Regions from separate parts of the Shewanella sp. Isolate7 genome, predicted to be linked through region 3. Evidence: predicted binding sites of a transcription regulator. Region 3 holds the regulator's gene; each other region holds the start of a gene.
The links. The regulator LexA, encoded in region 3, represses DNA repair genes until DNA is damaged. The targets are predictions, from matches to a motif close to TACTGTATNNNNATACAGTA.
Positions count from the first base shown of each region.

Region 1: a site for LexA is predicted at 2,293-2,312, ahead of imuA (translesion DNA synthesis-associated protein ImuA). Genes of this name have one in related genera too.
Region 2: a site for LexA is predicted at 2,824-2,843, ahead of dinB (DNA polymerase IV). Genes of this name have one in related genera too.
Region 4: a site for LexA is predicted at 4,911-4,930, ahead of dinG (ATP-dependent DNA helicase DinG). Genes of this name have one in related genera too.

Region 1 is NZ_JAKEVJ010000022.1:29,981-37,976, reverse strand. Features, by position in the region: gene L1D47_RS07350 (MFS transporter) at 1-1,346, opposite strand, end outside; gene def (peptide deformylase) at 1,525-2,016, shown strand; gene imuA (translesion DNA synthesis-associated protein ImuA) at 2,550-3,350, shown strand; gene L1D47_RS07335 (DNA polymerase Y family protein) at 3,351-5,180, shown strand; gene L1D47_RS07330 (error-prone DNA polymerase) at 5,180-7,996, shown strand, end outside.
Region 2 is NZ_JAKEVJ010000015.1:364-8,359, forward strand. Features, by position in the region: partial or broken gene L1D47_RS05180 (ATP-binding protein) at 1-1,271, opposite strand, end outside; gene dinB (DNA polymerase IV) at 1,721-2,800, opposite strand; gene bfr (bacterioferritin) at 2,991-3,458, opposite strand; gene bfr (bacterioferritin) at 3,469-3,942, opposite strand; gene nqrM ((Na+)-NQR maturation NqrM) at 4,213-4,437, opposite strand; gene L1D47_RS05205 (FAD:protein FMN transferase) at 4,572-5,588, opposite strand; gene nqrF (NADH:ubiquinone reductase (Na(+)-transporting) subunit F) at 5,693-6,940, opposite strand; gene nqrE (NADH:ubiquinone reductase (Na(+)-transporting) subunit E) at 6,989-7,597, opposite strand; gene L1D47_RS05220 (NADH:ubiquinone reductase (Na(+)-transporting) subunit D) at 7,603-7,996, opposite strand, start outside.
Region 3 is NZ_JAKEVJ010000010.1:9,010-17,005, reverse strand. Features, by position in the region: gene ctaD (cytochrome c oxidase subunit I) at 1-849, opposite strand, end outside; gene coxB (cytochrome c oxidase subunit II) at 886-2,451, opposite strand; gene L1D47_RS03745 (SulA-like leucine-rich domain-containing protein) at 2,850-3,359, opposite strand; gene lexA (transcriptional repressor LexA) at 3,356-3,973, opposite strand; gene yrfG (GMP/IMP nucleotidase) at 4,092-4,766, opposite strand; gene nudE (ADP compounds hydrolase NudE) at 4,862-5,407, shown strand; gene cysQ (3'(2'),5'-bisphosphate nucleotidase CysQ) at 5,461-6,273, shown strand; gene L1D47_RS03720 (GNAT family N-acetyltransferase) at 6,266-6,721, shown strand; gene L1D47_RS03715 (TetR-like C-terminal domain-containing protein) at 6,829-7,449, shown strand; gene L1D47_RS03710 (MFS transporter) at 7,440-7,996, shown strand, end outside.
Region 4 is NZ_JAKEVJ010000014.1:48,008-56,003, reverse strand. Features, by position in the region: gene L1D47_RS05160 (histone deacetylase) at 1-667, opposite strand, end outside; gene L1D47_RS05155 (DUF2057 domain-containing protein) at 675-1,364, opposite strand; gene L1D47_RS05150 (primosomal replication protein) at 1,374-2,036, opposite strand; gene L1D47_RS05145 (TSUP family transporter) at 2,033-2,806, opposite strand; gene dinG (ATP-dependent DNA helicase DinG) at 2,815-4,887, opposite strand; gene L1D47_RS05135 (DNA polymerase II) at 5,035-7,449, shown strand; partial or broken gene L1D47_RS05130 (porin) at 7,683-7,996, shown strand, end outside.

The sequences.
Region 1 (7,996 bases), on a different contig from region 3:
GCCGTGCCTAGCCCTAGAATCAGGGTGCCAGCCACCAAAACTGGCAGCGGACTGAATCGTTCGGCGATGCGGCTCACCATCACCTGCATCAGCACGATAGAGAGAAAATTGAGCCCGATAAGGTACTCGGGGTTTATCTGGCGATACTGCAGGGCAAACTGCTGGGCATATTGACTGACGAGCTCTGGCGCTTGGGCGATAGTCCCTAAGGCTGCCCCGAGTTCTTCTCTTGGGATCATCACCTTGGCATGCACCAGATCGAAATAGGCGTCTGATAGGCTCAGGCTACCGGCGCCATAGGCCTTTGCCGCGCCAAGCAGTTCGTCACCGAGCAGCGTGATATCCACGGGGGCGAAGAAGTCGAGCAGTCCGGGCCAGGGGGCGAGCATGGCGACTAGGTCCGAGGTATCGACAAAATCGCGAATATAGATGGGCAGGGTGATGAAGATCTGTTGGTAAACCATCCAGAAGCCGGAGAGGATAAGCAGGTAGATCACGAAGGGCTTGTTGCCAAGGGCGATCTTCTGTCTATACCAGGGCTGTTGCTTGTCAGATTTGGCGAGGGCATTCCAGATCATATGCAGGCTAAACCACACCAGGTGGATGGTCAGGCACTGCTCGCCGCTGATCCACTTGGCGCCGTAGGAGAGCAAGATCACTAAGGTGCCGAAAAACAGCAGGGCGAAACGAGCGTTGCCCAGCACCTCTTGAATGTCCCTGAATACCTGAGACAGTGACTTGCCCCGCTGCTGGTGAGGATCGGTCGGCTCGTGATAGAAGAAGAGAGCCGGAATGAAATTTATGCCGATCCAGATTGCCGACATGATGAAGACCCAGTCCCAGCTGATGGCGCGTACATAGCCGGCGATGAAAGGGCCGAGGAAACCACCCACGTTCACCATCATATAGAAGATGCCAAAACCCAGGCCGCGGTTGGTATGATCTGTGGTACGCGCCACAGTGCCTGTCACCACAGGTTTAAAGCAGGCTGCGCCGATGGCGACCCCCATGAAGGCAATGAAGAAGCTGCTAAAGCTACTTACCTGACCCAGCAGAAAATAACTGGGGCACATGATGGCGTAGGCGACGAGAAACATCTTGCGGTAACCGTAACGGTCGGCGAGAGCGCCGGTCAGCACAGGAAACAGATAGAGAAAGAAGGGGATCATTCCCTGCAACAGGCCACGCTCCTGCTCGCTAAAGCCCAGTCCGCCTTGGTGGGCGGGAGAGGTCATGTAGAGGGAGGAGAGGGTAAAGAAGCCATACCAGGCGAGTCGCTCGAAGATCTCCATGGTATTGGCCACATAGAAGGTGCTGGGCAAGGGGGTACGTGTAGGGTTTGACATTCTTATTCTCGTATATTGTATACATTTATCTTATCATGCTATCGGCTTGGGCAATGAAATACAAGTCGGCGGGCTGTTGAGGTGGCGAGGAAGCATCAATTGCGGTTGCCTTTAATGTGATTTAGGTCATAATGGCGCCACTTTATATGCCAAATTTGATTAACCAGAACCTGAGACTATGCCTGTACTCGATATATTGACCATTCCTGATGAGCGCCTGAAACGTAAGGCCAAGCCCGTAGAAGACATTGCCGCCGTGCAAGGTTTTATCGATGATCTGATCGAAACCATGTACCACACAGACGATGGCATAGGGCTAGCCGCCACCCAGGTGGGCAGTGAACACGCTATCTTAGTGATCGATCTGTCTGAGGAGCGCGATCAGCCCATGGTGGTGATCAATCCCGAGTTCGTCGAGCGTTCGGGTGAGATTGTCGGCGAAGAAGGCTGTCTCTCTATTCCTGGCTATCGCGCCAAGGTGACCCGTTTCGAGAAGGTGAAGGTCAAGGCGCTCAACCGTCAGGGTGAGGCCTTTGAAATAGAGAGCGATGATTTCCTGGCTATCGTGCTGCAACACGAGATGGATCATCTCGACGGCAAGGTCTTTATCGAGCATCTGTCACCGCTGAAGCAGCAGATCGCGCTCAAGAAGGTCAAGAAATACCGTTGATCGACGCCGATAACCGATAAAACCACCTTAGGGTGGTTTTTTTGTGCCTGCACGGTGTGAGTCCCGCTCCTTGACTTCAATGAGCTGCTGCAACGGATTGTCGTTAAGCATCTATTTTCTTCCCTTGATTAAGAAATCAGTGGCTAGCTTGCCCTCTTGCTTAAGGCTGCGGATGAGACAGAGGCTAGGGTGAGAGTGCGGCTGACGCCGTCAAGCAGTGGAAGGATCTCAAACGAGCACCCGTTTTCGGGCTTGCGATCTGCCCATTTATAAGTATACTGTATTTATATACAGTATTGTTTCGATTTCCATGTTTAAGGTAAGCAGGGTTAGGGCTGCCTGGGAAAGATGCCTGATTTATGTCGTGGCTCTGTTACGGTCCAGCTGCGGTATAAGTCGCGGTTCAGTCGTGACTAGATCATGATTGAGTCACGATTAGCTCTTGGCATCTTAGTGTTAACAACTCAAGCCTAACAACTCAGGGCTCACAACTCAGCCATCCCTTAAGCGAATCGAATGAGAGCGGGTGCATCATGGCCTTGGCAGATTTTCAACTTGAACGTTTACTCCAGCGCGCGGATCTTTGGCGCGGCGACGCCTATCATCTCCAGCAAGAGGGGCAGGATAGCGGTTATCCCGAGCTTAATCGCCATCTAGGGCTGGGAGGCTGGCCTAATCAGGGGCTATGCGAGATCTTCTCTGCCAGCGAGGGGATTGGCGAGCTGAGCCTTGTACTGCCGCTGATGCGCCGCCTTATTCCTAACGCATCGACCGAAGGTTGTGGTACCGGGCTGGTGAGTCTGGTGGCGCCGCCTCATGTGCCTTATCCCCAAGCGTTAGCTATGCAGGGGATAGATATCAGCCGCCTCTTGTGGGTCGACACCCAGGCGGTGAAGGAGCAGCTATGGGCGCTGGAGCAGATCTTAACTAGCGGGGTCTCGCCTCTGGTCTTATGTTGGCTTAAGGAGCTCAGTGTCAGTCAGGCCAGGCGCTTGCAGCTTGCCTGCGAGAAGGGCGAGAGTCTGTGTCTCTGTTATCTGCCGGATAAGATGAAGGAGCAGGCCCATCCCGTGCCGCTGCGGATTGCCTTGCAGGCTAACACCGAGGCAGGAACAGATAGGCCGCTCGAGACCCAGGTAGATATTTTAAAGCGCCGTGGTGGTTGGCCGGCGCCGCGCTTTTCCTTATCGCTTTTGCCCGAGCTATTGGCTCAGAGCCTGATGCTCGATGTGGCTACAGAGAGGGGACAGAAGAAATGGGAGGATGAGCTGGATAGGAAGCTGGATAAGCCTCAGGAGAGCGCCCAAGTCTTGCAAGGCCCCTGGAGTGCTTAGATGCTGTGGCTTGCGGTCTATTTCCCTCACTGGTTACTTCAGTATCAAGGCTACCATCAAGGTTTGCCACGCGACAGCGAGCTGGCTCTCTTCGAGCGTCAGTCCAGTCAGATCCTTATCGCCTCAAGTGCCGCGGCTAAGCTGGGGGTCGAGACGGGTCTGAGTCTGGCGACCGCCCAGGCGCTGAGTCCATCGCTGCAGTTATTAGCCTATGAGCCCTCTTTGAGCCAGGAGGCCAGCCATTGGCTGTGCCAGTGGAGCTATGGTTACAGCGCCAGGGTCGTGCCGCCCGTCTGCCCGTTCGAGCAGGCTAGACAGAAGAAACCTAATGAGTCGCCGGGCCTGACAGACACCTTGCTGCTGGAGGTCGGCTCGATGGCGAAGGTTTTCGGCGGCCTGGAGAGACTCATCAGCCAGTATCATAAGACAGCCCAGGGTTATGGGCTAGAGTGCCAGTTTGCCCTGGGGGAGAATGCACTGCTGGCTCAGCTGGGGGCCAGATACCGGCCTATGTTCAGGCAGGCCGATGAGCCATCAGATGACTATTGGCCGTTGTCACAAAAGAATGAGCCGTTATCACAAAAGAATGAGCGGTTGTCACAAGAGAATACGCGATTACTGCAAGACCATGAGCCGCAGGACATGTCAGTCGCGTCTGCCTATCCCCAAGGCGCAGAGATTGAAAAAATAGCCCCAGAGGTATTCGCGCACCAGGCCTATGGTCAGGAGGGGCTATCACAGGAGGAGCTATCACAAGAGGAGCTTATCCAGATCACTCTCGCCCAAATCGCGTCATTGCCGGTTTCAGTCTTGCCATTGCCGCAACATGTGTTGCAGGCCTTTGAGAATATGGGGCTGACCCAGGTTAAGGCGCTGCTTACCTTGCCGCTCAAGGAGCTTGGTGAGCGTTTTGGCGAGACCGTGCTGACCCTACTGGCTTGCCTCAAAGGTCAGCTACCCCAGGTGCATGAGTTTTATCAGGTGCCAGAGTGTTATCGCCACAAGCTGGCCTTGCTCTATGAGGTGAGTCACCTCGAAGGCTTGGCCTTTCCCCTTGGGCGTATGCTAGGGACGCTATCGGCCTATCTTGTACAGCGTCAACAGGCGGTGCTGGCGCTGTCATTAACCTTAGTGTTTCGCGATCTGAATCTAGCCCCGCTGCGCTGTGAGATCCGTTACCCCTTCGCCGAACATAGGGCCGACGCCCTGCTGAAGCTTTGCCGCGTGCAACTGGAGCGTCTTACCCTGGAGGCGCCGGTGACTAGCCTAGCGATTCAGGCCGATACGCTGGTGGCACTGTCGGTGCAGACACCCCATTGGTGGCAGAAGGAGGGGAAGAGCGATGCCAGCATGCGTCTGTTATCCCTGCTTGAGGCGCGTTTAGGGGCAGACAAGGTCAAGGGACTTGAGAATCACAGTCATCATCTGCCGGAGCAGAGCTGGCAGAGCCGTAGCCTTTCTCAAAACCGTTTGGGTGTCCAAGGGCGCAAGGGGGCGAGTCAGGATGCCATGGTCTCAGGGAGTAACCTGTGCGCCGAGCCTAGGGCCAGCTATCAGGGGAAGACCCGTGCGCTGAGCGAGGAGGCGACCTTGTTTACGGATCTGTTTCATGGCCTGTGTGACGGCCGCATTCGGCCCAATTGGTTACTGCGTCAGCCTGAGCCAATTGCGCAGGAGTCGGTGAGCCTGCTCAAGGGGCCGGAGCGGCTGCATAGCCCCTGGTCGGCGAGTCCGCCGCGGGATTATTATCTTGCCCGTCGACATCATGGCGGACTCTGCTGGGTGTTTCGCACGCGTGAGGGCTTATTTCTGCAGGGATGGTTTGGCTAATGCGCACCCAATCACAGCATACCCAATCAAAGTACACCCAGTCACAGCACACGGAGTCACAGTACATTGAGCCACAGTATGCCGAATTACACGCTCTCTCCAACTACAGCTTTTTGCGGGGGGCCTCTCACCCCCATGAGCTGGTGGAGCAGGCCAAGCGCCTGGGCTATCAGGCGCTGGCGTTGACCGACGAATGTTCTTTTGCCGGAGTGGTCAAGGCCCATGAGGCGGCTAAGCGCTGCGATCTAAAGTTGATCTTGGGCGCCGAGTTTCATCTCGATGAGGGGCTGTTTGTGCTGCTGGCGCCCAGTCGTCTGGCCTATGGCGAGATCAGCGCCCTGATCACTCAGGCCAGACGGAGTCAGGGTAAGGGCGAGTATAGGGTGAGCCTAGAGGCTATCCTGGCTCAGCAGCAGAGCCTGCTGTTGTGGCGGCCACCGACCCTGGCGCAGTTTAGGCAAGGCAGTGGGGGAGCGAGCGCAGAGCCGGATATGTTATCTCGCTATCGTGAGCACATCGGAGGCATAGCCTCACGGCTGGTTTCAGCCTTTTCGGGACGTCTGCATCTCTTGATGGAGCGACTCTTGCTGCCGGGAGAGGCACTTAACCTACAGCAATGGCAATGGCTGAGTCAGGCCCAGGCCATCCCCTGTGTGGCGGCCGGTGGCGTGCGCATGCATGAGGCGGAGCGTCAGCCGCTGCTCGATATCTTGACCTGTATCGCCCATGGGCGGGATCTCGACAGCGGTGCGGCCCTATGCTCCATCAACGCCGAAGCCAGCCTTAAGTCAATAGCGGCGCAGCGTAAACGCTACCCTCAGGCGTGGATCGATAACGCCCTGACGCTGGCCCGTCGCTGTCATTTCTCCCTGGATGAACTCAAATATGAGTACCCGGCGGAGGTGGTGCCAGCGGGCATGCAGGCCAGTGAGTATCTGGCGCAGGCGGTGCGGGAAGGGGCCAAACGGCGTTTTCCGGCCGGGGTGCCCGCTAAGGTGAAGATGCAATATGAGAAGGAGCTGCAATTGATTGTGGCGATGGCCTATGAGTATTTCTTTCTCACCATCTATGACATCGTCTGTTTCGCCAAATCCCAGCAGATCCTCTATCAGGGGCGGGGCTCGGCGGCGAACTCTGTGGTCTGTTACTGCCTGGGGATCACCGAGGTGGATCCCACTAAGATCAACATGTTGTTCGAACGCTTTATCTCTAAGGAGCGTAACGAGCCGCCGGATATCGACGTGGACTTCGAGCATGAGCGGCGCGAGGAGGTGATCCAGTATATCTACCGCAAATATGGCCGTGAGCGTACCGCGCTTGCCGCGGCGGTGATCTGCTACCGCTTCAAGAGTGCCATGGGCGATGTGGGCAAGGCGCTGGGGATAGATGCCGAGCAGATCGCCCTGATGATTAAGCGCATAGATCGTCGGGATCCCAAGCATCACTGGACGACTCAGCTGGCCGCCATGCTGCCAGACTCGGGGCGCGGACGCATGTTGCTGCCCCTGGTGCAGACGCTGATCGGCTTTCCCCGTCACCTGTCGCAGCACGTAGGCGGTTTTATCATCTCGGCGGGCCCCTTGTCTGAGTTGGTGCCCATTGAAAATGCGGCCATGGCGGAGCGCACAGTGATCCAGTGGGATAAAGATGATCTAGAGACCCTGGGGCTGCTCAAGGTAGATATCCTGGCGCTGGGTATGTTGACGGCGATCCGCAAGACCTTTGCCTTGTTGAGTCGACCCGAGAAAGGTTTTTCCATGGGCGATGTGGTCTGGGAGGAGGCCGAGGTCTATCGTATGCTGCAGAAGGGCGACAGCATAGGCGTGTTTCAGGTCGAGTCGCGGGCCCAGAGCGTCATGCTGCCAAGGCTTAAGCCTGCCTGCTATTACGACCTCGTGGTGCAGATCGCCATCGTCAGGCCAGGACCAATCCAGGGGGATATGGTGCATCCCTACTTGAGACGAAGGGATGGCCTGGAAGCGGTGGAGTATCCTAGCCCGGCGGTCGAGTCCGTGTTATCTCGCACCATGGGCGTGCCTATCTTTCAGGAGCAGGTGATCCAGCTGGCCATGGTGGCTGCCGGTTTTAGCGGCGGTGAGGCGGATCAGCTGCGCCGGGCGATGGCAAGCTGGAAACGCACCGGTGAGTTGGATAAGTTTGAGGAAAAGTTGCTTAAGGGGATGGCGGCGCGCGGCTACAGTCAAACATTTGCCGAGCAGATTTACCGGCAGATCAAGGGCTTCGGCGAGTACGGCTTTCCCGAGTCCCATTCGGCCAGCTTCGCCCTGCTGGCCTATGTGTCGGCCTATCTTAAGTATCATTATCCGGCGGCCTTCTGCTGCGCCTTACTCAACAGTCAACCCATGGGGTTTTACAGCCCGTCGCAGCTGATCCAGGATGTGTTGCGTCACCATGTCATGGTGTTGCCGGTATGTGTTAATCACAGCGACTGGGAGAATAGTCTGGTGAGCCTGCAAGAAGGCGAAGAACCGGCGATCCGCCTAGGCTTTCGCCAGGTAAAAGGCCTGAGGTATGAGGATATCAAGGTGCTGATTCAGGCGCGCCCAGAGGGGGGCTTTAAGCGAGTCGAGCAGCTCTATGAGATAGGTCTGTCTCAGGGCTGTCTGACCCTGTTGGCCAGCGCCGATGCACTGTTGAGCCTGGCTGGACACAGGTATCAGGCACGCTGGCAACTCAGTGCCTATCAGCCGAACTTGCCGCTGTTTGATGAACTGCCGCCAGCTTCTAGCCAGGTGGTGTTGGCGCCTCCCAGCGAGATGGCGGCCATGCAGAGTGATTATCGCCACCTGGGACTC
Region 2 (7,996 bases), on a different contig from region 3:
GGTCCCTCAAGGCAAAGAAACACTTGGACTCTGCTGTCAGGCAGAACACCCAAGTCTTTTGCAATATATTCATATACCGAATCGTTATCTTGAGTTATTACCAAGTCACCTGAAGCATTTCTGTGAATATGACGAATACTTTCCAGCGGTAGCTGACCAGCTAGAGCTGGAACATGAGTTGTTAGTAGAACTTGGCAGTTTTCTAAGCTAGCCAGTTCACTAAAAGCTTCTAAGAGCAATTTCTGATTACTAGGGTGCTGAGATGTTTCAGGTTCTTCAATAGCGTAAATAACACCTCGACCAGAGTTTTCCTGCTTGATCCGCTCAGCTTCAGCTTTGAAAAAACTAATAAGTATAAGTCTACGAACACCACTACCACGCTTATTAATATGAATTCCGTCATCACCAACCAAAGAGAGCTTGAAAATACTGTCCCATTTCGGCTCCGCTTTGAATTCAGGAGCTAATTGTTGTGCTAGATTTGGGTCAATATCATTTAGGTGGCTAATAGTATTTGTAGCAACAGCTAAGGCTTTTTCTTTAACTCGCTGCTTAATGTCATTTAGGTCACTTTCCAGTTCATCTAGAGCATTTAATATAGCTGCTTTCATTGGGTCTTGAACTTCTGACTCTTCATCCGTACTTGGGCGATCAGCTCTAAACAATGCAAAATGAGGGAGATATGTTTGTATTTGCTCCCAAATAGCTTTACCGTCTTCCTTACTCAAGGAAACTAACTGATTGGTTAGGCGCAAATCATCTTTCTCTTGATATATGGCTTGTCTCAGTGAAACGTTAGAGCGCCGATCTTCAACATTAATGAAAAGAGATTGTGCAATTGCTTTAAGTTCATCGTTTTTCTTTAGCAAGATACCTTTAACACCTCTTGCTGAAGGATGGCGACAATAGGCGTGAATTATTCCCGCTCCTTTACCTTTTTTATATATTTTGTGAAGCTCTAAATGACCATCTGAGTTTAGAAGATACTCATTGCTAAAAGTGGTATGAGAGCTAGCATCTAGAACTAAGCTTTCTGGTACACCAGAAAATACGCAACCAATCTTCACATCATCGTTTTCGGCTGCGTATACACATTTATCACTTATGTCATATTTACAAAGTTTGTGACCAAAAAAGACACCCAAAGCGTCAAGGACAGTAGTTTTTCCTACGTCATTTCGACCGATTAACGCTGTTAACTCATTAATCACGATTTCAGTCCGTCCTTGATAACCTCGATAGTTCTCAAGAATTAATTTTTCTAGCTTCATCTGACGTCCTTTTTAAATGATTTCGTATAATTTAAATAGACACTTAAATAAATGGGGTCAGAGTTAACTTTATAAGGGAGTTGATTGGCGTGTGGAGATTGGCTTTTTCATTCCCTGAATGGCGTGGTCGATGTTTGATTTAAGTAGGCCTAGCTCTGTCCTTAAGTGGTGATACTTTAATCTATCTTGTTAGTGGCTATCAACATGTTATGTCACATATTTGCCTGTTTTTTATCGAAAAATAATAGCTTGTCTTAGGGGGAGATCAGTGAGGTTAAATCGAAGAGGCGTTGGATACCGAGTGTAGATACGCCGGTGACCTTCGGTTTCATGGATGAAACCGCAGAGCGGCCAGGGATGGCGCACAGCGTGTCACAGGCGTATCTGCACAACCCCCGCCGGGCAGGCGATAGATTACTATGAAGGTACGACCTTCATTTCAAGGTGCGCTAAAACCCGAGATCCATCTGCGCACCATGCTCGGCCTCATCCAGCCCGGCATGAGCAAGCTCACTCTCGAGACCGACTGAGACCCCCAGCAGGCGAATACCGCGGCCGGCGCGGCGCTCCAGTGCCTGGCTGAGCAGGTCGTAAAACAGCTTCACCGATACCTCGTCGCTACGCTGCTCTATGGTGGTCTGTTTGAAGTCGTCAAACTTAAGCTTAACCACCTGTTTATGAATGCGGCGCGACTTGGCGCTGCGACTGATACGCCCAGACAGCTCCTGGATCAGCTGGGGCATCACCGCCTGGCACTGCTCATAGGTATAGATATCTTTGGCGAGCGTGGTCTCTACCCCAACCGATTTGCGCTCCCTGTGGGGGGAGATGCCGCGGGGGTCTATCCCCTGCGCTCTGTCGTAAAGTACGCCACCAAACTTACCGAAGCGCTCCGCCAGACTCTGACGGCTGCAAGCCTGCACGTCGGCGCAGGTGTTGAGCCCCATGGCTTCGAGCTTAGCGGCCGTCACCTTGCCGACGCCGGGTATCTTAATCAGCGGCAGGGTCTTCACAAATTCGGGGATCATCTGTGGGGTGATCACATACTGGCCGTTAGGCTTGTTGAGATCCGAGGCAATTTTGGCCAGAAACTTCACCGGTGCGATACCGGCGGAGGCGGTGAGTCCGGTAGCCTCGAAGATCTCCCGACGAATCGCCTCGGCAATTAATGTGGCCGAGCCCTGATGCCGGGTACAATCGCTGACATCCAGATAGGCTTCATCAAGCGACAGCGGCTCAATTAATTCGGTATAGCGGGCAAACACCTCACGGATCTGCGCCGATACCTCCTTGTAGACTGACATGCGCCCGGGCACCAGGATGAGATCCGGGCAGAGCTTGAGGGCATAGGCGGAGGCCATGGCCGAGCGCACACCAAACTTGCGCGCCTCGTAGTTACAGGTGCTGATGACGCCGCGGCGATCGCTGCGTCCGCCCACGGCGATGGGCTTGCCCCTAAGCTCGGGAAAATCACGCATCTCGACCGCCGCAAAGAAGCAGTCCATGTCTACATGAATAATCTTTTTCACCTTAATACCTCCATCGCCAAGAATACTGTACATTTAAACAGTATTCAATCACTTCCCGAGCGGTTGATAGCCTAAGCTCGAATAGCAGGCAATAAGGCATTGAATGACAGACAGCAAAAAGCCACCCTAAGGTGGCTTTGTCTAGATTTCATCTTTGATGGCTAAGATGACGCGGCGCGCCTTGGGCCGCTTACATCTTAGACTGAAGGTAATTCTGCAGGCCAATCTTGTCGATGAGGCCTAGCTGTTTCTCTAGCCAGTACATATGGTCAGATTCGGTCTCTTCCAGTAACATCTCTAGCAGCTCACGTGAGACGTAATCTTGTTTCTCCTCGCACAGGGCGATGGCTTCACGCAGGTTAGCCGCCACCTGATACTCGTAGTTAAGGTCGTTCTGCAACATCTCCTGGGGATCTTTACCTATGTTCAGCGCCTCGCGACTGGCGACATCCGGCTTGCCCTCGAGGAACAGGATGCGCTGAACCAGCTTCTTGGCGTGTTCACGTTCGTCGTCAGACTCATGGGAGATACGCTCGTGCAGCTCGTCAAGGCCCCAGTCTTCATACATCAAACCGTGGACGAAATATTGATCCATCGCCGACAACTCACCGGTGAGCAGCTTGTTGAGGGTGTCGATCACTTCCTGATTGCCTTTCATTCTTCTCTCCCTATTCCGACTCTATCTGCGACTGCAGGTAATTCTGAATGCCTGTCATCTTAATGAGATCTTGCTGGGCCTCTATCCAGTCCAAATACTCCTCCTCATCTTCGAGCAGGTCTTCGAGGATCTCACGGCTCACATAATCCCGCTCAGTCTCACACAGGGCGATCACGCTGCGCAGCTCGACCAGTTGCTCTTCGAGCATGGTCTTGTCACACTGCAACATCTCCTCGGGGTTCTCGCCTATGCGCAACTTCTCAAGTTGTTGCAGGTTAGGGAGCCCCTCGAGAAACAGCACCCGCTCGATCAACTTGTCGGCATGCTTCATATCTTTGATCGACTTCTTGTAGCACTTCTCGTTGAGCTCTTCCAGACCCCAATTCTTGTACATGCGTGCGTGCAAAAAGTACTGGTTGATGGCCGTCAATTCGAAGGTCAGTATCTTGTTTAACTGACGAATGACGTTCGGATGACCCTTCATTTGATCTCCTTAGTAAGATTTGATCTAAATCAATATTTAAGCCTAGAGCAATTTTCACCCAATTACAAATAAACATTAAGTTTCAATCAGTTACCAAAGAAAATCATTCTCATTCGCGCTTTGATTAGCAAGATGATTAAAGACAATGAATCCAGAGTGTTAAGGACGATAGCCGAAAATGATGAGGCTTGAGGTAGGCGTAAGCAGAAAAACGAGGTAACAAAAAAGGCCCCGATTGGGACCTTTAGTTCAGACGCTCACTGGCGTTCGTTAGATAATACGATCTTTGGCCAGCTTCTCGCGACGGGCCTCTTCTTCGGCCATCTTCGCCTTACGCTTATCGCATGGGTCGTCACAGTCACAGGCCTTCTCGATACCGAGGGCCCCCAGACCACCACAACTGCCGGCGACCGCCTTCTGCTTCACCAAGTAGCCGATAGACATAAGAACGAAAAACAGTAGCAATACCACAAAAGCCGCTAAAAAAGTGCTCATCACTGACTCCAGATACACATAAGTCACTGCTGCGCTTATGTGTCTAACTATTTGACTAGCTATTCAACTAACATTTTAGAATGCGCCCGGCCACCATGTTTAAACGGGCCTGCGCACCAGTGGCGCCTATTCTATCACAAACCCACGTAGGGCTTAAAGGCATCGCTATAGTAGACCTTGAAGCCTTGCGCTTGCTTCTCGATCAACATGACGGCCAGATGCTCACGCTCGGCCAGTGCCAGCGAAGCCTGGGTACCCAGCACCATCATGGCGGTGGCATAACCGTCGGCAATCATGCTCTCCTTGGCCAGCACGGTAACTGAGGCCAGCTTATGGTCGATAGGATAGCCATTACGGGGATCGATAATATGGGTAAATCGCTGCCCCTCTTCCTCGTAATAGTTTCGATAGTCGCCAGAGGTTGCCATGGCCATATTGCCCGGCTCAATCACCTGCTGCACCACGCGCTCATCTTCATCTGGCTGCTCGACGGCGATCACCCAGGGGCTGTCATCGGCCTTGACGCCATAGAGGCTGATCTCGCCGCCTATCTCCACCAGATAGCCTTTGGGGTGATACTTGCTCAGCAGGCTGGCCACCTTGTCGACCCCAAAGCCCTTGGCGATGGAGGAAAGGTCAACGTAAAGCGCCGGATTAGTCTTGCTCAGCTTGAGGCCATCGACCTCGAGATATTGAATACCCGTCTTGGCCTTGGTGGCGGCGATCAGCTCGGCGCTGGGCACACGAGTCGGGCGCTTATCGGGTCCGAAGCCCCAGAGGTTCACCAGCGGGCCTAGGGTGATGTCCAGCGCGCCATCTGTCTTACGATAGAGGTCGATACCCGCCTGCACCACCTTGGCCGTATCGGGGGATACCGCCAGGCTAGATTCGAGCGTCATCTGATTGAAGCGCGACAGCTCAGAGTCTTTACGGTAGGTAGACATCTGATCGTTCACCTGCTCCAGCGCCAGGTCGATCTCCGCCTGGAGGAGCTGCTCGTCGGGCATCTGTTTATCGCCGACAAATTTGATGTGGTAGGTGGTGCCCATGGTCTGTCCAGACATAGCAATCATCTTGACAGGTTGGCTACAGGCCGAAATAAAAAAGGCTAGTCCCGCCAGGACTAACCCCTTGATAAAGGTCTTATACATATTGACCATTGTCCTTAATGATAACCCGGTAACACACTCCCTAAGGGCCATTGGCACCTTAGGGAGCACGATAATCACGGCAATAATATCACAAGAATGATTGCTTAGCCGCCGAAGTCATCCAGCAGGATGTTTTCATCTTCAACACCAAGATCTTTAAGCATACCGATAACCGCCGCGTTCATCATTGGAGGTCCACACATGTAGAACTCACAATCTTCTGGCGCTTCGTGGTCACGTAGGTAGTTTTCATACAATACGTTATGGATGAAGCCTGTGTAACCATCCCAGTTATCTTCGGGTTGTGGGTCAGACAGGGCCACGTGCCATACGAAGTTATCATTCTCGGCCGCCAGGCCATCGAAATCTTCAACGTAGAACATCTCACGCTTAGAACGCGCACCGTACCAGAAGCTCATCTTACGCTTAGACTTAAGACGCTTGAGCTGGTCGAAGATGTGTGAACGCATTGGTGCCATACCAGCACCACCACCGATGAATACCATCTCGGCATCGGTGTCTTTCGCGAAGAACTCACCGAATGGACCAGAGATAGTCACCTTGTCACCAGCCTTCAGGCTCCAGATGTATGATGACATCTTACCGCAAGGCAGAGACAGGTTACGTGGAGGCGGTGTCGCGATACGTACGTTCAGCATGATGATACCTTCCTCTTCAGGATAGTTCGCCATTGAGTACGCACGGATTGTCTCTTCGTCTACCTTAGACTCCAGCTTGAAGAAGCCAAAGTGCTCCCAGTCACCACGGTATTCTTCTGGTACGTCGAAATCGGCGTACTTAACATGGTGCGCAGGCGCCTCGATCTGGATGTAACCACCGGCACGGAAAGGCACAGACTCGCCATCAGGGATAGCCAGCTTAAGCTCTTTAATGAAGGTTGCCTTGTTATCGTTAGAGATAACTTCACATTCCCACTTCTTGATACCGAAGATCTCTTCTTCCAGTTCGATCTCCATATCTGACTTAACGTTGACCTGACAAGACAGACGACAACCGTTACGGGCATCGCCCTTAGAGATATGGTCGAGTTCTGTTGGCAGAATATCACCGCCGCCAGACTTAACGATCACCTTACACTGGCCACAAGAACCACCGCCACCACAAGCCGACGATACGAAGATACCGTTATCAGCCAGTGCGCCCAGTAGTTTGCCGCCCGCAGGTGTTTTAATTGCTTTATCTGCATCTTCGTTGATGCCGATAGTAATATCGCCACTCGGAACCAGTTTTGATTTGGCGAACAAAATCACCAATACCAAGACCAGTACGATGGCTGTAAACATACTCACACCGAGGTATACATCGATTGGAGTAGATTCAATAATACCCATTAACTTATCCTTAAAGGTTCAAAATCAGAAGCCGTTAAGGTGTCTCTATTACAGAGACACACCTGAGAACGACATGAAACCTAGCGCCATCAAACCCGCAGTCACGAAGGTAATACCTAGACCACGCAGACCATTAGGGACATCAGCATATTTTAACTTCTCACGAATACCGGCCAGCAGCACAATCGCAAGTGCCCAACCGATACCTGAACCTATGCCGAACACTAAACTTTCACCCAGGTTGTAGTCACGCTCAACCATGAAAGAAACCGCACCGAAAATCGCACAGTTTACTGTGATCAGCGGTAGGAAGATCCCCAGCGCGTTGTATAGCGGTGGGAAATACTTATCCAATGCCATCTCAAGGATTTGAACCAGCGCCGCGATCACACCGATAAAGGTGATGAACTTAAGGAAGCTTAGGTCTGCATCGGGTACGCCAGCCCAGGCCAAGGCGCCCGGTGCCAAAATACCCTGATAGATGATTTGGTTAACAGGTACTGAAATTGCCAATACCACGATTACGGCAACACCTAAGCCCATGGCCGTGGTGACTTTCTTAGACACAGCCAAGAAGGTACACATACCAAGGAAGAAGGATAACGCCATGTTTTCAATGAAAACAGAACGGATTAATAGACTAATATAATGTTCCATTACGCTTATCCTTTTGCTTCAACTTGCTCTGGCTTGATGGTACGGATAATCCAGATCAACGATGCAATCAGGAAGAACGCACTTGGTGGCAGCAGGAGCAGACCGTTTGGCTGATACCAGCCACCGTCAGAGATCTTGCTTAGGATCTCGACACCAAATAGCGAACCGTTACCAAACAATTCACGCACGAAGCCAACTGACAACAAGATGGCACCATAACCCAGACCGTTACCGATACCGTCCATGAAGCTCATCATAGGTGGCGTCTTCATAGCGTAAGCTTCGGCGCGACCCATTACGATACAGTTGGTGATGATCAGACCCACGAATACCGACAGCTGCTTAGCCACGTCATAGGCGTAAGCTTGCAGTACTTGGTCAACCACGATCACCAGTGAA
Region 3 (7,996 bases):
GCCAAACAGTTTCTTGCGGCTGAAGGCGGGTACTATGGCCGAGATGATGCCGAAGGATGGCAAGATCATGATATAGACCTCGGGGTGGCCGAAGAACCAGAAGATATGCTGGAACATCACAGGATCACCACCGCCGGCGGCATCGAAGAAGCTGGTGCCGAAGAACTTGTCTGTCAGTACCATGGTGACCACACCGGCGAGCACTGGCATCACGGCGATCAGCAGGAAGGCGGTGATCAGCCAGGTCCAGACAAACAGTGGCAGCTTCATCCAAGTCATGCCGGGGGCGCGCATGTTGACTATGGTGACGATCACATTGATGGCGCCCATGATGGAGCTGATCCCCATGATGTGTACCGAGAAGACAAACAAGGCCGTACTGTCCGGGCTATAGGCCGTCGACAGCGGGGCATAGAAGGTCCAGCCAAAATTAGGGCCGCCACCTTCCATGAACAGCGAGCTAATCAGGATCGCAAAGGCGAAGGGCAAGATCCAGAAGCTCCAGTTGTTCATGCGGGGTAGGGCCATGTCTGGCGCCCCTATCATCATAGGGATCAGCCAGTTAGCCAGGCCGGTAAAGGCTGGCATCACGGCGCCAAATACCATGATCAGACCATGTACCGTGGTCATCTGGTTGAAGAAGTTAGGCTCCACCAGTTGCAGACCCGGTTGGAATAGCTCGGCACGGATCACCATGGCCATGGCGCCGCCGGTTAAGAACATGATGAAACTAAACCAGAGGTAGAGGGTACCGATATCTTTATGGTTGGTGGTAAACAGCCAACGTTTTATTCCCGTGGGATGCTCCTCATGGTGGGTCGAATGTTCGCCAATATGAGTGGCATCCATATCTGCTTCACGCGTTATTGCATTCATAATGCCTCCCTATTGACCTGCTTGATTGACGTCTGTTGCCTGAACCATATCGCCTGTGTTATTACCCCAGGCGTTGCGCTCAAAGGTGATCACCGCAGCGAGTTCCTGAGGCGTTAACTGGCTGGCAAAGGCCTGCATGGCGGTACCCGGCTTGCCGTGAAGCACTATGTCGATGTGGTTATCAACGGGCCCTGTGGCGATGGCACTGCCCTTGAGTGCCGGGAAGGCGCCCGGCAGACCCATGCCTGTGGCCTGGTGGCAGGCGGCGCAGTGGCCGAGGTAAACCTGCTCGCCCTTAGCCATCAGCTCATCCATGCTGAGGTCGTCTAAAACCACTGCTTTAGCGTCATCATTAGAGGAGGCCGGCTCGGTTGACTCGGTCGTTGTGGCTGCTGGTGGAGGTGTCGGTTGAGCCGTCTCGGCATTTGTACCGGCATCTGTGCCGCTTGGCGCACCTGAGCTTGCCTGGTTAACGTCGGCTGCCTGAACCATATCGCCGCTGTCGTTGCCCCAGGCATTACGCTCGTAGGTCACCACGGCGGCAATTTCTGTGGCGGTCAACTGCTGCGCGAAGGCCTGCATCGCCGTGCCAGATCGACCGTGTAGCACCACAGAGAGGTGATCGGCGACAGGGCCTTTGATGATTGGGCTGCCGATGAGCGAGGGGAATACACCCGGCAGGCCGGCGCCATTTGGCTGGTGGCAGGCGGCGCAGCGGGCCATATAGACCTGCTCACCCTGGGCCATCAGCTCATCTTTCGACAGGGTCTTAGACAGGGCGGCCTGAGCCTCGGCGGCGGCCGCATTGGCCTTGGCCTCCTGTTCTACAATCCAGTTATCGAAATCGGCTTCCGAGAGTACCTGCACCACGATGGGCATGAAACCATGGTCTTTGCCGCAGAGCTCGGCGCATTGCCCCCGATAGATGCCGGGCTTGTCGATACGGGTCCAGGCTTCGTTGATAAAGCCTGGGTTTGCATCTTTCTTTACCGCGAAGGCGGGGACCCACCAGGAGTGGATCACATCTTCTGAGGTCATCAGGAAACGGATCTTACGATTGACCGGTAGCACCAGCGGCTTGTCGACTTCCAGCAGGTAGTGTTCGCCTTTGTCCTCCTTGCCCTCTATCTGTTCTCTGGGAGTGGCGAGCAGGCTGTAGTAGCTAATGTCTTGATCGAAGTAGCTGTAGTGCCATTTCCATTGGGAGCCTGTGATCTTAATGGTGAGATCGGCATTGCTGGGATCTTCCATGGCGATCAGTGTCTTGGTGGCTGGGATGGCCATAAGGATCAAGATGACAAAAGGTACGATCGTCCAGGCGATTTCTACCTTAGTGCTCTCATGAAAGTTTGCCGCGACGGCACCCTTAGAACGCCTATGGTTGATGATGGAGTAGATCATCACGCCAAAGACGACCAGGCCTATGGCGCAACAGATATAGAGAATCGTCATATGCAGGCTAAACACCTTATTACTGATCTCTGTGACCCCTGATGTCATATTCAGGGGCATATCTGCTGCGAGTATGGTGGGCGTAAATAGCAACGCCAGCAAACAACACAACACTTGCTTCACTAGACTTCTCCTCTGTCAATTGCGAAGGCAACTACAAAGAAGAGCCACACAGTATGTCTCGGCTCTATGCAAACTCTTCAGTTCCCAAAAAAGCAACGATGACTTCAAAGTGCGTCGGTGGTGAAACTCTTGTTCTGTTGGTGGTGACCACGCTTGCACTTACGGCTGAATATATCAGACCAATTTCAGCTTCCGTGGGCGAGGTGTTACAGGATTATTTTCGCCGCTCAAGCCGACAACCAAATTGTGCGATATAACAAATAATCGTTGATATCTATTACTAACTTAATGGCTGTTTAAATATTGATCAAGATCACTTTTATTTTATTTTGCTAAACAAAACAGACACAAAAACGCCCCTTGCGGGGCGTCTGTATGGAAAGGTAGTGCGAGGATGATCAGTGTAGCGAGCTAAACAGATTCGAGGGCTGATCGCTGCGATCCTCTTGGGAAAACGGGCTGGCAGGTAAGTGACCGTTCGCATCTTCGATCACTACTCCTAACGCGCGGGTATTCTTGGCGACGATCTGTAGCCGACGACTATCACGGGCATCCAAGGTTTGCGCCCAGCAGATCACCGCACTGGATGTACCACTTGTGAGGGCTTTTTCCATCGCCCACAGAGTTTCGACCTCATCCTTGGTGTGCACAAGTAATATACGATCCATGCGAACACCGCCGTCGGCCAGCATCTGTTTGTAGCCTATGTTTGGTGGGCTGATCAGCACCACCCACTGCCCCTGCTGACTGAGTCTGGCCAGTTCAGGAGTGAGAGCCTGAAGTTCCTGTTTGCCCTGAGTCGAACTTGCCGTCGTCGAGATAGTGTTTCTATCGCCGCGCTTAAGCGAGCTGTCGAGATCGACCCACAGCCCTGGATGGCGTGGCGCCATGCCCATGAGGTTGTTCATTGCCAGTCTCCATTTCGAATAACGCCAACGGCCAGGCCTTCTATACTCAGGCTCTGAGTGGTGAGATCGACGACGATAGGGGAATATTCTTCGTTTTCTGCATGAAGGAACACAGTGCTGCCACGCTTCTCGAAACGCTTAACCGTGACATCGTCTTCCACACGGGCAACGATGATCTGACCGTTTCTGGCCTGTTCGACCTTATGTACCGCCAGCAGATCGCCTTCGAGAATGCCGATATCCTTCATACTGTCCCCCTTGACCCTCAGCAGGAAGTCGGCGCTGGGGCGGAACATGCTTGGGTCAACCTGATAGTGTTGCTCCACATGCTCCTGAGCCAGGATTGGCTCACCGGCGGCGACTTGGCCAATGAGAGGCAGACCGAGATCTTCAGGCTCTTCCTCTTGGGTCAGCTTAATGCCGCGTGAGGTGCCGGGCATGATCTCGATGCAACCTTTCTTGGCCAGCGCCTTGAGGTGTTCCTCGGCAGCATTGGCACTCTTAAAGCCTAAGCGACGCGCAATTTCCGCACGGGTAGGCGGCATGCCGGTGTCGGCAATATTGCGTTTAATCAGATCTAAAATCTCGGCTTGTCTCGGGGTTAAGGGTCTCATGATTAATCCTGTCTTTCCATACAGTACCTGTCAGTATATACAGTATTTTATACAGTGCAAGTATTAACCAGATTTTCTGCCAGTCGCATCAAGCGATTAACGCGTAAAGCGCAGGCGGCTAGTCTCGTTGAGCCTGTTCCAGGGAGACGAGTAGATGATGGTAATCGTCGATGGCCGGGAAGTCGGCAAACTGCTTGTGCGGCTTTTGGCTGTCGGGGTTCTTGATCCCTAGCTGATAGCCTACGCCGGCTTTTTGGGCCGCCAGTAGAATGGGCTCACTGTCGTCGATAAACAGGCAGCGGCTGGGATCCAGGGAAAACTCATTAAACAGGTGACGCCAGAACTCGGGATGCTCCTTGGGATAGCCGGTCGTGTGGCTGGAGAGCATCTCGTCTAACCCGTTAGCCAGCTCGGTATGTTTGAGCTTCAACGCCAGACTGTGGGGATGGGCGTTAGTGACTAAGATGCGCCGCTTGCCGTATTTGGCGAGCGTGCCGAGAAAGGGCATGCTGTCCTGACGCAGCTGGATCCTGTCGACCAGGGTGTGATGCAGCGCCAGAATGTCCAGGCCCAACTCCTGTTGCCAATATTCGAGGCAATACCACTCCAGGGTGCCGAAGACCTTGGCATAGGCGCTTTCTACCAGTTGCTGGGCCTCGGTCGGTGGAATTTGCCGCTGCTGACACAAGGCCTGAGGCACCAGGCTGAGCCAGAAGTGGTTGTCGAAATGCAGATCCAGCAGGGGACCGTCCATGTCTAACAATACGGTGTCTATCTTATTCCAGGGAAACATAAAGGTAGTAAAAAAATTCCTTGGTTTGAGTTGTGGATTAGGCCCATCATAGTAAGATTGAGTGGTTAAGCAAACGCCATTTTTCAGGAAGTTCAATGTCGGACAAAAAGCCGCAGATCCTACATGCCGAAGTTGTTGCCCAGAGCCGTCTGTTTCAGATAGAGCAGGTGCATTTAAAATTTTCGAATCAGGTTGAGCGTCAATATGAGCGCATGAAGGGTAATACCCGCGGCGCCGTGATGGTGGTGCCTGTGCATGGCGAGGAACTCCTGCTGGGACGCGAATATGCGGCAGGCACCCATAGTTACGAGCTGGGCTTTCCCAAAGGCTTGGTGGATCCAGGCGAGACCCATGCCCAGGCGGCCAACCGAGAGCTGCAGGAGGAGATCGGCTTTGGTGCCCGTAAGTTGACCCATCTGATGGAGCTGAGCCTAGCGCCGGGCTACTTTGCCAGCAAGATGCAGATCTTCGTTGCCGAGGATCTGTACGAGAGCCGATTGCAGGGTGACGAGCCCGAACCCATAGAGCTGGTGCGCTGGCCATTGAGCCAGTGGTCTGAGTTGTTATTAGAAGATGACTTTTCCGAATCTCGAAGCGTTAGCGCCTTGTTTTTGGCACAGAAACATCTAAAACTAAAGTAGTTAATCCGAATTATCATATTAGGCATTGCCAGATGTAGGCTGTTGGAGTTGTGATGAAGCCAGAAGAGTATGTTGAGCAGGCGATTTCGATTGCCATCGAGGCGGGAGAAGCCATTAAAGGGATCTACCTCGAGGGCAGTTTTGACAAAGAGGTGAAATCCGACAATACCCCGGTGACCTCTGCCGATATCGCGGCCCATAAGATCATCGCTTCCCAGCTTAACAGTCTCACCCCTGAGATCCCGGTTTTATCCGAAGAAGATGCCGATATCCCCTACGTCGAGCGCGCCGACTGGCAGCGCTACTGGTTAGTCGACCCCCTAGATGGCACAGGCGAGTTTATTGCCGGTAGCGGTGACTTCTCGGTGATCATCGCCCTAGTCGAGCACAATCGCCCTATCATGGGCGTGGTTTATGTGCCTATGACGGGCGTGGTCTATTACGCCATTGCGGGGCTGGGCGCCTATAAGCGCAGCAGCAAGGGCGAGGTGCGTATCGCCAGCAAACAGCTCACCACAGACGATGAGCCTTGTTTGCGCCTGGCGGTGAGTCGTCGTCAGGATCCCCAGTCAGTATTGAAGCTTTTCAATCATCCCAAACACTGCGAGCTAGTGGTGCTGGGCGGTGCGGCGCTTAAGAGCTGTCTGGTGGCGGAAGGCCGCGCCGACTGTTATGTGCGTATCGGTCCTACGGGTGAGTGGGATACGGGCGCGGCGCAGATCATTATCGAAGAGGCAGGCGGCCAGGTGATGGATCTCGAGCTACAGCCACTGAGTTATAACGAGCGTGAATCCTTGGAGAATCCCAACTTTATCGTCGTGGGATCGACCCACCTGCCATGGGACGAGCTGTTAACCCGTGAATAATCTCCCTCATATTTCTATCAAGGCGGCTGGTAAGCACCAGCTGCAGGCGCTCTATCGTCTGGAGCAGGGACTATTTGGTGCTCATGCCTATCCAGACTTCTTCTTTCGCCAGAGTTTCGACTGCTGGCCAAGCGGCCTGCGAGTCGCTTGTGACGAAAACGAATGTCTACTGGGCTACATACTGCTGGCCAGGAGCGAACGGGTAGACAGTGCCTGGATCCTCTCGGTCGCCGTCGATAGTGCTGCTCAGGGGCGAGGCATAGGCAGGCGTTTGATTGTAGAGTCCTTAAGCGCGCTACCCGCTAGCGTGACACAGGTGAAGCTCACCGTGGCGCCGGATAATCCTGCCAGGTACCTCTATGCCAGGTTAGGCTTTGTTGAGCAAGGGCTGGAGGCCGACTACTTCGGTCCAGACGAAGACAGAGTTCTCATGACACTCTGCCGATAAATTTCCCTCTTTATTCTGGTCGCCGAAAAATAATCTTATTATGAACGTTGTTTTTTATTTTGCTTGCTGGTAACTTGAACGCAAATTGACAGAGGGATGGGGCCGAGATGGCAAGACGTAAGGAACATACTCATGATGAGATTCGGGCGATGGCAATCGCCGCCGTGCTGCAGCATTTGGCGGTCGAGCCACTCGATAGCCTGAGCCTGCGCAAGGTGGCTCAAGTTGTCGGCTATGTGCCCAGCACCCTGGTGAATCTCTTCGGGAGCTATCAGGGTCTGCTGCTAGCCGTCGCCGAGTTGACGCTGGATCAGCTATACCAGCGCCTGGCTTCTAATGCACAAGTCTCTCAAGCCTATGACTCGAATCCACTCGAGGCAATGGCCAACGCCTACCAGCAATTTGCCTTCGAGCAGCCTAGAGCCTTTCAGCTGATCTTCGAGCTTAAGGCAACCGATGAGCTGGGGCTGAGCGAGCATCATGCCCGGCTTATTGCGCAGCTGTTTGCCTTGATAGAGTCTTGCCTGGGCGAGCTGTTGCCCGAGCTATCCGGTGAGCAACGATTACTGGCGAGCCGAGCCCTGTGGGGGGGCGTGCATGGCCTGGTGTGTCTGGCGCTGGACGATAAGCTCTTTGCTCCCGGGATAAGTATCGAGGAGGCCATTCGCCACCATATCGCGGTTCAACTTAAAGGATTGGGTTATCACAAGGAGGCGTTATGCTGTTAACCAAGCGGTTTTTTCCCTATTTTGCCACTCAGTGCCTGGGGGCACTCAACGATAATATCTACAAGAATGTGCTGCTTCTGATGGTGACCTATAGCCAGATAGAGGATCTGCCCATCAGCGTAAACCTGTTCGTTAACCTTGCCGCCGGCGTGTTTATCCTGCCTTTCTTCCTGTTTTCCGCCCACGCGGGAGTGGTGGCCGACAACATGGATAAGGCCAAATTGATCAGACGCTTAAAACAGCTGGAACTGGTGATCATGTCCTGCGCGGCCATGGCGATTCTGAGCCAGAGTTATATGGTGATGTTAGTGCTGCTCTTCTTAACCGGCAGTCAGTCCGCCTATTTCGGGCCGGTAAAATATTCGCTCCTGCCTCAGGCCTTAGCGGAAGATGAGCTGGTGACGGGCAATGCCTGGGTAGAGATGGGCACCTTCTTATCGATCCTGATAGGCACACTCAGCGCCGGGCTTCTGGTGGCCAGCGACAAGGGCATTATCGCTACCGCAGCGACCGTGTTTGTACTGGCCGTTGCCGGCTACCTGGCCAG
Region 4 (7,996 bases), on a different contig from region 3:
AGAGGCGCAGCGCGAGTTCTAAGGTTTGTGCCACGGCCTCAAGATACTCATCGTCGGCGACACCTCGGCGTAATTCTAGATCGAGATCTGAGGTTTGCTTTCGAGCCGGGAAGTTTTCCTGGCAGTGAATGGAGCAGGTGTAGATCTCGTCATGAGCCTGACCCATGGCGGCCGTACCGTCGCCTTGATGCACGTCGCAATCGAAGATCAGCACCCTATCTATCCCCTCTAGTGTCTGGGCGTGTAGGGCGGCAGAGATCAGGTCGTTGAATACGCAGTAGCCGCTACCAAATTGATAGTGGGCATGGTGATAACCGCCGCTCAGTTGCAGTGCTACGCCGTGTTTGACTGCCAGCTCACAGGCGAGATGGGTGCCACCTATAGAGTAGAGTGTGCGCTGGATCAGTCGTTCACTCAGGGGAAATCCCAGTCGGCGCACGGCTTTATCGGGCAGGCGCTGCTCGATAAACTGCATGACATAGTCTGGGCAATGGATCGATTTAAGCCAATCCAGGTTAACGGCCTGGGGCGCGTGGAACGCACCTGGGTCGACTATCTGCTTATCCAGCAGGTATTGGTAGAGCGCTTGATACTTAGTGATGGGAAATCTGTGGTGTTGGGGTAACGCCAGCTGTGAATAGCTGGCGTGATAGACGAGCGGTACCATCTAGGATTTACAGCTGTTTAATTGCCCAGCTCATAAATTCTTTACGAGTCTTCTCGTCGGCATGTAACCACCAGTATTGCAACATCTGCTGAGCATGATCGGCATCGCTTGCATTCGGGTTGGCCGGCAATGTAGCGGGTAGGGTAACGGCTTCGACAGTGCCTGCCTGCGGTACCGGGGCACTTGCTTGCGCGGCAACGCCTGCGCCGGTCGCGGCAGCGGCAGCGGTTTCGATATCCTGACCCGAGTTGCCATTAAACAGCTTGCTGACGAAGCTGTCTTCTGTGATGTCAGTTTGGGTAACCTTGTAGTTAACGACGCCGCCATCGACACGGCTGATCACCACGGCGGGTGATTTGGCGAACGATTTGGGCTGCTTGATGATCTCGCCTTCGGCCGGTTGTAAGCGGTAGTCATAGTCGCCATCGACGGCCAGGGTTACGATGAAGGGAGATGATTTAACAAAGCTTTCGCTATCGCTGAAGTCGTCTTGCACCATGTCGTGATAACGGATAGCAATTTTATGCGTGCCTTGGCTTAACTCGAGATCAGATTTGTGATTAAACAGGCTGCCTTCTACCTTCTTGCCGTCTAGGGCAAGGTATTCGAATGCCATGGGGATGGTGAGGTTGGCAGCCATTGCCGATGAGGCACCAAGCAGAGCGATTAAAGCGGTGATTGGCTTGATTGATTTCATTGTTGCTCCTTAACGATTCTGATGCTTGTATGGGCGTTCGAACGCCTGAATACGATCTTCTATATAGCTGATAGCTTGTCGGCACTTGCCTAAGCGGCGGTGGACCAAAAGTATTTCATTTTGCAGTGCAATTTTGTCAGCACTATGACAGTTTTCAAGCTTAGATTGCAAATGCGCAATTTTTTGTTCAAAGGTGTGAACCCAGTTCATATGTTTGTTCAATTCTTCATAGAGCTGGTGGCTGTTATTCATCACTCCGGCGGCGATCCAGCTAAATCCACTCTGGGCATGGCTTTTCTGGCGACGTTTACGCGCATGAGCGATCCGCGAGGCTTTTTGTTGCTCGGCCGATTTCACCCCGAGTGTCGTGGTATTCAGGGCCCGCCTCAAGGCGGTAAACCTGTCCTGAATGCCCTCGCAGGCCAGGGTGATGGTGGTCGCCGATATATTGCCTTGGAGCAGCTTCTCGAGCTGAGCGATCTTCTTACTGAGCTGATCTATACAGGGAGAGAGCTTCGCGCCCGCCTGATTAAACAGGTTGTCATTAAATCGCTCGGTATCTTGTAGCAGCTTGCGCTGCCCCTTAGGCAATTGACTGTCGTGTTGCAGCACCTCTTGCTCTAACTGTTTCAGTTGGACTCGCAGGCGATGGATAAGTTCATTTGTCTTCATGCCCAGGCTCCCCATGCCAGATTAATGGCGATGAGTATCACTATGCTAATAAAAAGAGGGCGAATAAAGGGGACGCCAAACTTGATGGCAGTGCGGGCGCCGATAAATGAGCCGAGCATCATGCAAAGCCCCATCGACAGACCGACCATCAGATTCACCTGTCCCAACACCAGAAACACGCTCAGGGAGGTGAGATTACTAATCAGGGTCATGGCCCGGGCTAGGCCGCAGCTATTAAGCACCGGCAGTCGATATTGGGATACGCTGCTAATGGTCCAGAAGGCGCCGGTAGCCGGGCCTGCGAATCCATCGTAGAAACCAAGTGGTAGCCCTTGACGCCACTGCTTAAATTTGGAGGGTGCTTTTACCGGCGGCTCATAGCTGGGGCAGCCCATGGCGTTAGGTTTAAGTAAGGTATATACGGCCACGGCGATGATAAACAGCGGTAGCCACTTTTCCAGCCACTGATTGTCGATCAGGTAAACCACAAAGGTGCCTATTACGGCGCCGATAAAGGTGGCAATAGAGGCGTGATACCAAAACTTGGGGGTAAAAAACTGCTTACGATAATAGGTAAAGGCCGCCATGGAGGAACCAAAGCTGGCGGCCAGCTTATTGGTGCCCAGCGCCGTGTGTGGGGGAATGCCTATGGTGAGCAGGGCCGGGATCGACAGTAGGCCACCGCCACCGGCGACGGCATCGATAAAACCTGCGATAAAGCCGGTCGCAGCAAGAATCGCCCAGCTACCTGGGTCGAGTAATAGATCCAATGGTATTCCTATTCAATGACTTGTCGAAAGGGAGGCAGGGCATCCAGTAGAGACTTGCCGTAGCGTTTGGTCACTAAGCGGCGATCCAATATGGTGATCCTGCCATAATCCTCTTCTTTACGCAGTAATCTACCACAACTTTGGATTAATTTACGTGAAGCATCGGGGATAGTCAGCTGTAAGAAGGGATTTCCCCCTTTTGCCTTAATGTATTCCGCGTGCGCCTGTTCCACCGGTGAGGTGGGGACGGCAAAGGGCAGTTTAGTGATGATAAGGTTGGTCAGGTAGTCACCGGGAAGGTCGAGACCCTCGGAGAAACTGCCGGTGCCAAAGATGATGCTGACCTCGCCATTGTCACAGCGCGTCTTGTGATCTTGTAGCAGCTGTTGACGGGACGCCTCCCCCTGGATAAGCAGCGGCGACTTAATCTTGCTTCGGACCAGATCGGCCACCTTCTCCATCTGCCAGTAGGAGGCGAACAGCACCAGGGTGGCCATCTCACCATCAATAAGGGTAAGGATCTGCTCCGCCAGCTCGTCGGTATAGCGATCGTCCGTGGGTTCGGTGCGCATCTTGGGTAGATAGAGGGTGGCGTTCTGCTGGAAGTCGAACGGACTGTCCATGGCAAGATAGCGACTGCCATCATTGATGGAGAGCCCCACCTGATGGGTAAAGTGATTGAAATTGTTGAGTGCCCTTAGGGTGGCGCTACAGAGCACCACGCCGGCGGCCTTCTCCCACAGCAGGGTTTCGAGCATATAACCCACTTCGATGGGAGAGACATTAAACAGATAGTCGCTCTGCTTGCCCACAAGATGCTCTACCCAGCGGGCCATGGGGGCGCCCTTGGCGCTGTCTTCTTTGGCCATCATCTTCCACAGCTTCTGCAGGTTCTCAAGGCGCTGCAACATGAAGCCTGTCTCACTTAGTAGCTGTTCTGACTGGTGCTTAGGCAGCTCGCCATCCTTAATCGCCTCGTTGAGCAGGGCCAGCATCTTGTTAAATTGCTTGAGCGCGCTGCTGGATGCGGTAGCCAGGTTTTCGGCCAGCATGGTGAGCGCTGCTGGCAGCTTGCCGTGCTCGAAACGGATGCGCCGCTCAGGGTTATCAAATTTTGCCGCCTGGCCATCGCAATATTGCGCGACGCTGGTGAGTAGGCTGGTGAGATCGTTGATGTGATCCAACATGGCCTGAGCGGGGGCAATAATGTGGTTGCTCTTGAGTTGATTTTGCAGTTTGGCGCTGGTCTTGCCGACCTTTTCCAGCCAGTCAATGGCGCCCCTCAGAGTGGCCTGGGCGCTCGAGAAGTCTCTAGCCACCAACGGCAGGTGATGGGCCTCGTCGATCACATAATAGAGCTCTTCCGGGTCGGGCAGAATCACACCGCCGCCCAGCTCAAGATCGGCAAATAGCAGGCTATGGTTGGCGATCAGCACATCCCAGGTGTCGACATCTTCTCGGGCCTTATGGAAAGGGCAGTGTCTGTGGCTGGCGAGTTGTCGATGACAGCTGTGTTTATCGCAGGCGATCTGCTGCCACAGATGATCCGGTAGCGGCTGAGAGAGGGTATCGCGCTCGCCGTTCCAGCGACCCTCATGAAAATCTTTGAGCAGTTTTTGCAGTAGCTCGACCTGGCTATGGTCGGGTTTGGTCTGCCACATGGCCATCTGTGTGCCGTCATCGCCACCGATCAGCATCTCCAGCTTGGAGAGGCAGACATAGCGCTGACGCCCTTTTACCAAACCGAAGGTGAAGTTAAGCCCAGATTGATTGGAGAAGAAGGGCAGGTCCTTATTGAGCAGCTGCTCCTGCAGGGCAACCGTTGCCGTGGCGATACAGACCTTTTTCTTGCTGGCCAATGCCAGTGGAATCGCACCTAAGATATAAGCCAGCGACTTACCTATGCCAGTGCCAGCCTCGACCACTATGATACGCCTGTGCTTGTCATATTCACCCGCAAGTGTCTTGGAGATCTCTGCGACGATATAATTTTGTTCCCGACGCGATCTGAAGTTAGGCAGGGCGGCGGCAATATCTTTGTAAATCGTGCGGATCTGGGTTTTAACGTCGGCAGATAACATGAAGGCTTATGTCTGGCAAATAATGCTGTACATAATAACAGTGATTACATAGCCTAAGAAGAGTTGATGTGAGGAATTCACGACTTATTTGTCGTCAACAATCCTAATGTGTTGAATTAAATTGGAAAACAGCAAAGCTTGCATGATTTGAACACCCCTGTTTTCAGTGTAAAGGGACGGATCTTAACCCGTCACCACCTAGGCAGCGAATTACATTATTACCTCTGTACGGCCGACGGGCCGCTGCGGGTGATTGTGCCTCACGGCGAGCGGATCTGCTTTTGCCGGACTCAGGATGAGTTGCGCTTGCTCGATGGCAATCAAGAGAGTGGCTTACGCAGCGAGGCGCTTAATTTAACCACCTTCGACGACGAGCCGGTCAGCGCGCTCTATTTTGCTAATAATCAAAGTTTTAGGCACCTAAGCCGTGTGGCTACTGACAAGGGGATCGCCCTGTATGAGTCTGAGCTCAGGGCCGAGCAACGCTATCTTATCGAGCGCTACATCGCACTAGACGTCGAGTTTATCGGCCGCTGGCAGAATAGTTCCCATAGTCCTTGTCAGAGTGAACCGCAGACGATCCCCACGTTAATCGCCGAGCGGGCCAGACGCAGCGATTTAGCGGTTAAGCTGTCGGTGGTTTCGCTCGATTTCGAGTGTGCGATGGATGGCGAGCTTTTTAGCGTGGGTCTGTATGGACAATCGGCCAGCGGCGAGCCCTACAAACAGGTGATCATGGTGGGGGAGGCGTGTGAGTCGCCGCCAGACTATCTTCAGCTTGTGGTAGATGAGGCGGCGCTTATTAAGGCCTTGGTGGCCTGGTTCAGGCTGCATGATCCCGACATCATCATAGGTTGGGCCGTAGTCACCTTTGACCTGGCACTTTTGTATCGCAGGGCCAAGGCGCTCAATATTCCGCTAACGCTGGGCAGGAAGGGTACGCAGCTTTCGTGGCGTATCGATAACAAGTATCGGCCGGAGACCTTAATCCTGCCTGGGCGCGTGGTGCTCGATGGCATAGATTGGTTAAAGGCGGCTTTCTATCAGTTTGAGAGTTTTAGCCTGGAGTCTGTCGCCAGGGAACTGCTTGGTGAAGGCAAGGCGATTCATGATGTCAGCCATAGGGCGGAAGAGATAGCAATGCTGTTTCGTCAAGATAAGGCGGCGCTGGCTCATTACAATATTACCGACTGTCGTCTGGTTTGGGAGATCTTTGCCAAAACCGATCTGCTGGCCTTTGTGATGGAGCGCTCGCGTCTAACCGGCTTAGAGCTAGGTCGTGTCGGCGCCTCGGTGGCGGCGTTTAATAATCTTTATCTGCCCCATCTGCACCGCGCCGGCTATGTGGCGCCTAGCGTGCCGGTCAGCGATGGCATAGAGAGTCCCGGCGGCTATGTGATGGATTCCAAACCCGGTCTCTATCAACATATATTGGTGCTCGATTTTAAGAGCCTTTATCCCTCGATCATCAGGACGTTTTTGATTGACCCAAAGGGGTTGGTGGAAGGATTAAAAGCAGAGGCTAATGCCGGGGTAAAGGGAGCAAATGAAGGCAATGATACCGTGCCTGGCTTTTTGGGCGCCCAGTTTAGTCGCAATTCTCCTATTCTGCCTCAACTTATCGCCAGCCTGTCTGCCAAGCGGGAAGAAGCCAAGCGCGAAGCCAATGCCCCCCTGTCTCAGGCGATAAAGATTATTATGAACTCCCTCTACGGCGTGCTGGGATCTCGTGGCTGCGTATTCCATGATGCGCGCCTGGCAAGCTCAATTACCCTTAGGGGGCATGAGATCATGAAGCAGACCAAGCAATGGATTGAGGCGCAAGGCTTGACCGTGATCTATGGTGATACCGACTCTACCTTCGTGCATATCTCCTCGCCCGAGAGCGTAGGCGATATCGATACCTTTGCCAGGGAGCTGGTGGCATCAATCAACGAGAAATGGCGACTTAAGCTCAAGCAGGAGTTCCAGTTAGATTGTTATCTCGAACTTGAATATGAGCGGCATTTTGAGCAGTTTTTCATGCCGACACTGCGTGGCTCGACCGAGGGCTCTAAGAAGCGTTATGTGGGCGCCTATCGTCAGGAAGACCAAAGCCTCAAGCTGGTGTTCAAGGGGATGGAGCAGGTGAGGAGTGACTGGAGCCCCTTGGCGCGGGAAGTACAAGCCGAGCTCTATTATCGCCTGTTCGCTAAGCAGGATGTGCTCGGTTATTTGAAGCAGGTTGTGGATGCGCTGCAGCAGGGAAAGCTTGACGACAAACTCGTTTTTTCCAAACGCCTCAGGCGCAACATCGAAGACTATACCGCCAAGTCATCACCCCATGTGAAGGCGGCGACCCTATGGTGTCAGCGAAGTGGCGATGATAGCCATGGCAAGCGAGGTGAAAGAATAAGTTACCTGATGACGCAAAATGGTGCGGAACCAGTGCAGCATCTACTCGGAAATATCGATTATCAATATTATCTGGACAAACAGATAGCACCCATTTCTGATCCCATACTTTCAATTTTAAACACTAGTTTCAATAATCTTGTGGCGAAGCAAATGTCGTTAATTTAGTTGTTTTCTGGTTGTTGAGATAGCGATGAATTGTTAACACTTGGTGTAAAGTCTGAGTTTTCTGGATTTCTTTAGTTAACTTGGTGAAAAATAGCGCCGTTATTGTGATATTCGTCTTTGAGGGAATGCTAATCTTTTGCTAGTCTTTAGCTGAAATTGGAACGAAATAAAACAACGGAATGTCGCACAATAAGATAAAGCAAACTGAACATAACAAAAGGTTAGACTAACAGATGAAGAAGAGTGTAATAGCAACAGCGTTAGCGGCTGTCATTTTTGTCCCCGCTGCATCCGCTATCGAGATCTATAAAGACGATAAAAATGCGGTAGAAATTGGTGGTTTTATTGATGCCCGTGTTATTAACACTCAAGGTTCAACTGAAGTGGTTAACGGAGCGTCACGGATCAATTTTGGTTTCACTCGCGAGATGAGCGACGGCTGGAAGGCCTTCACTAAGCTAGAGTGGGGGATTAACCCTTTCGGTAACAGCGAAATCGTATACAGCAGTGAGAGTAACTTCGAATCTAAGAGTGGTGACTTTCTTAA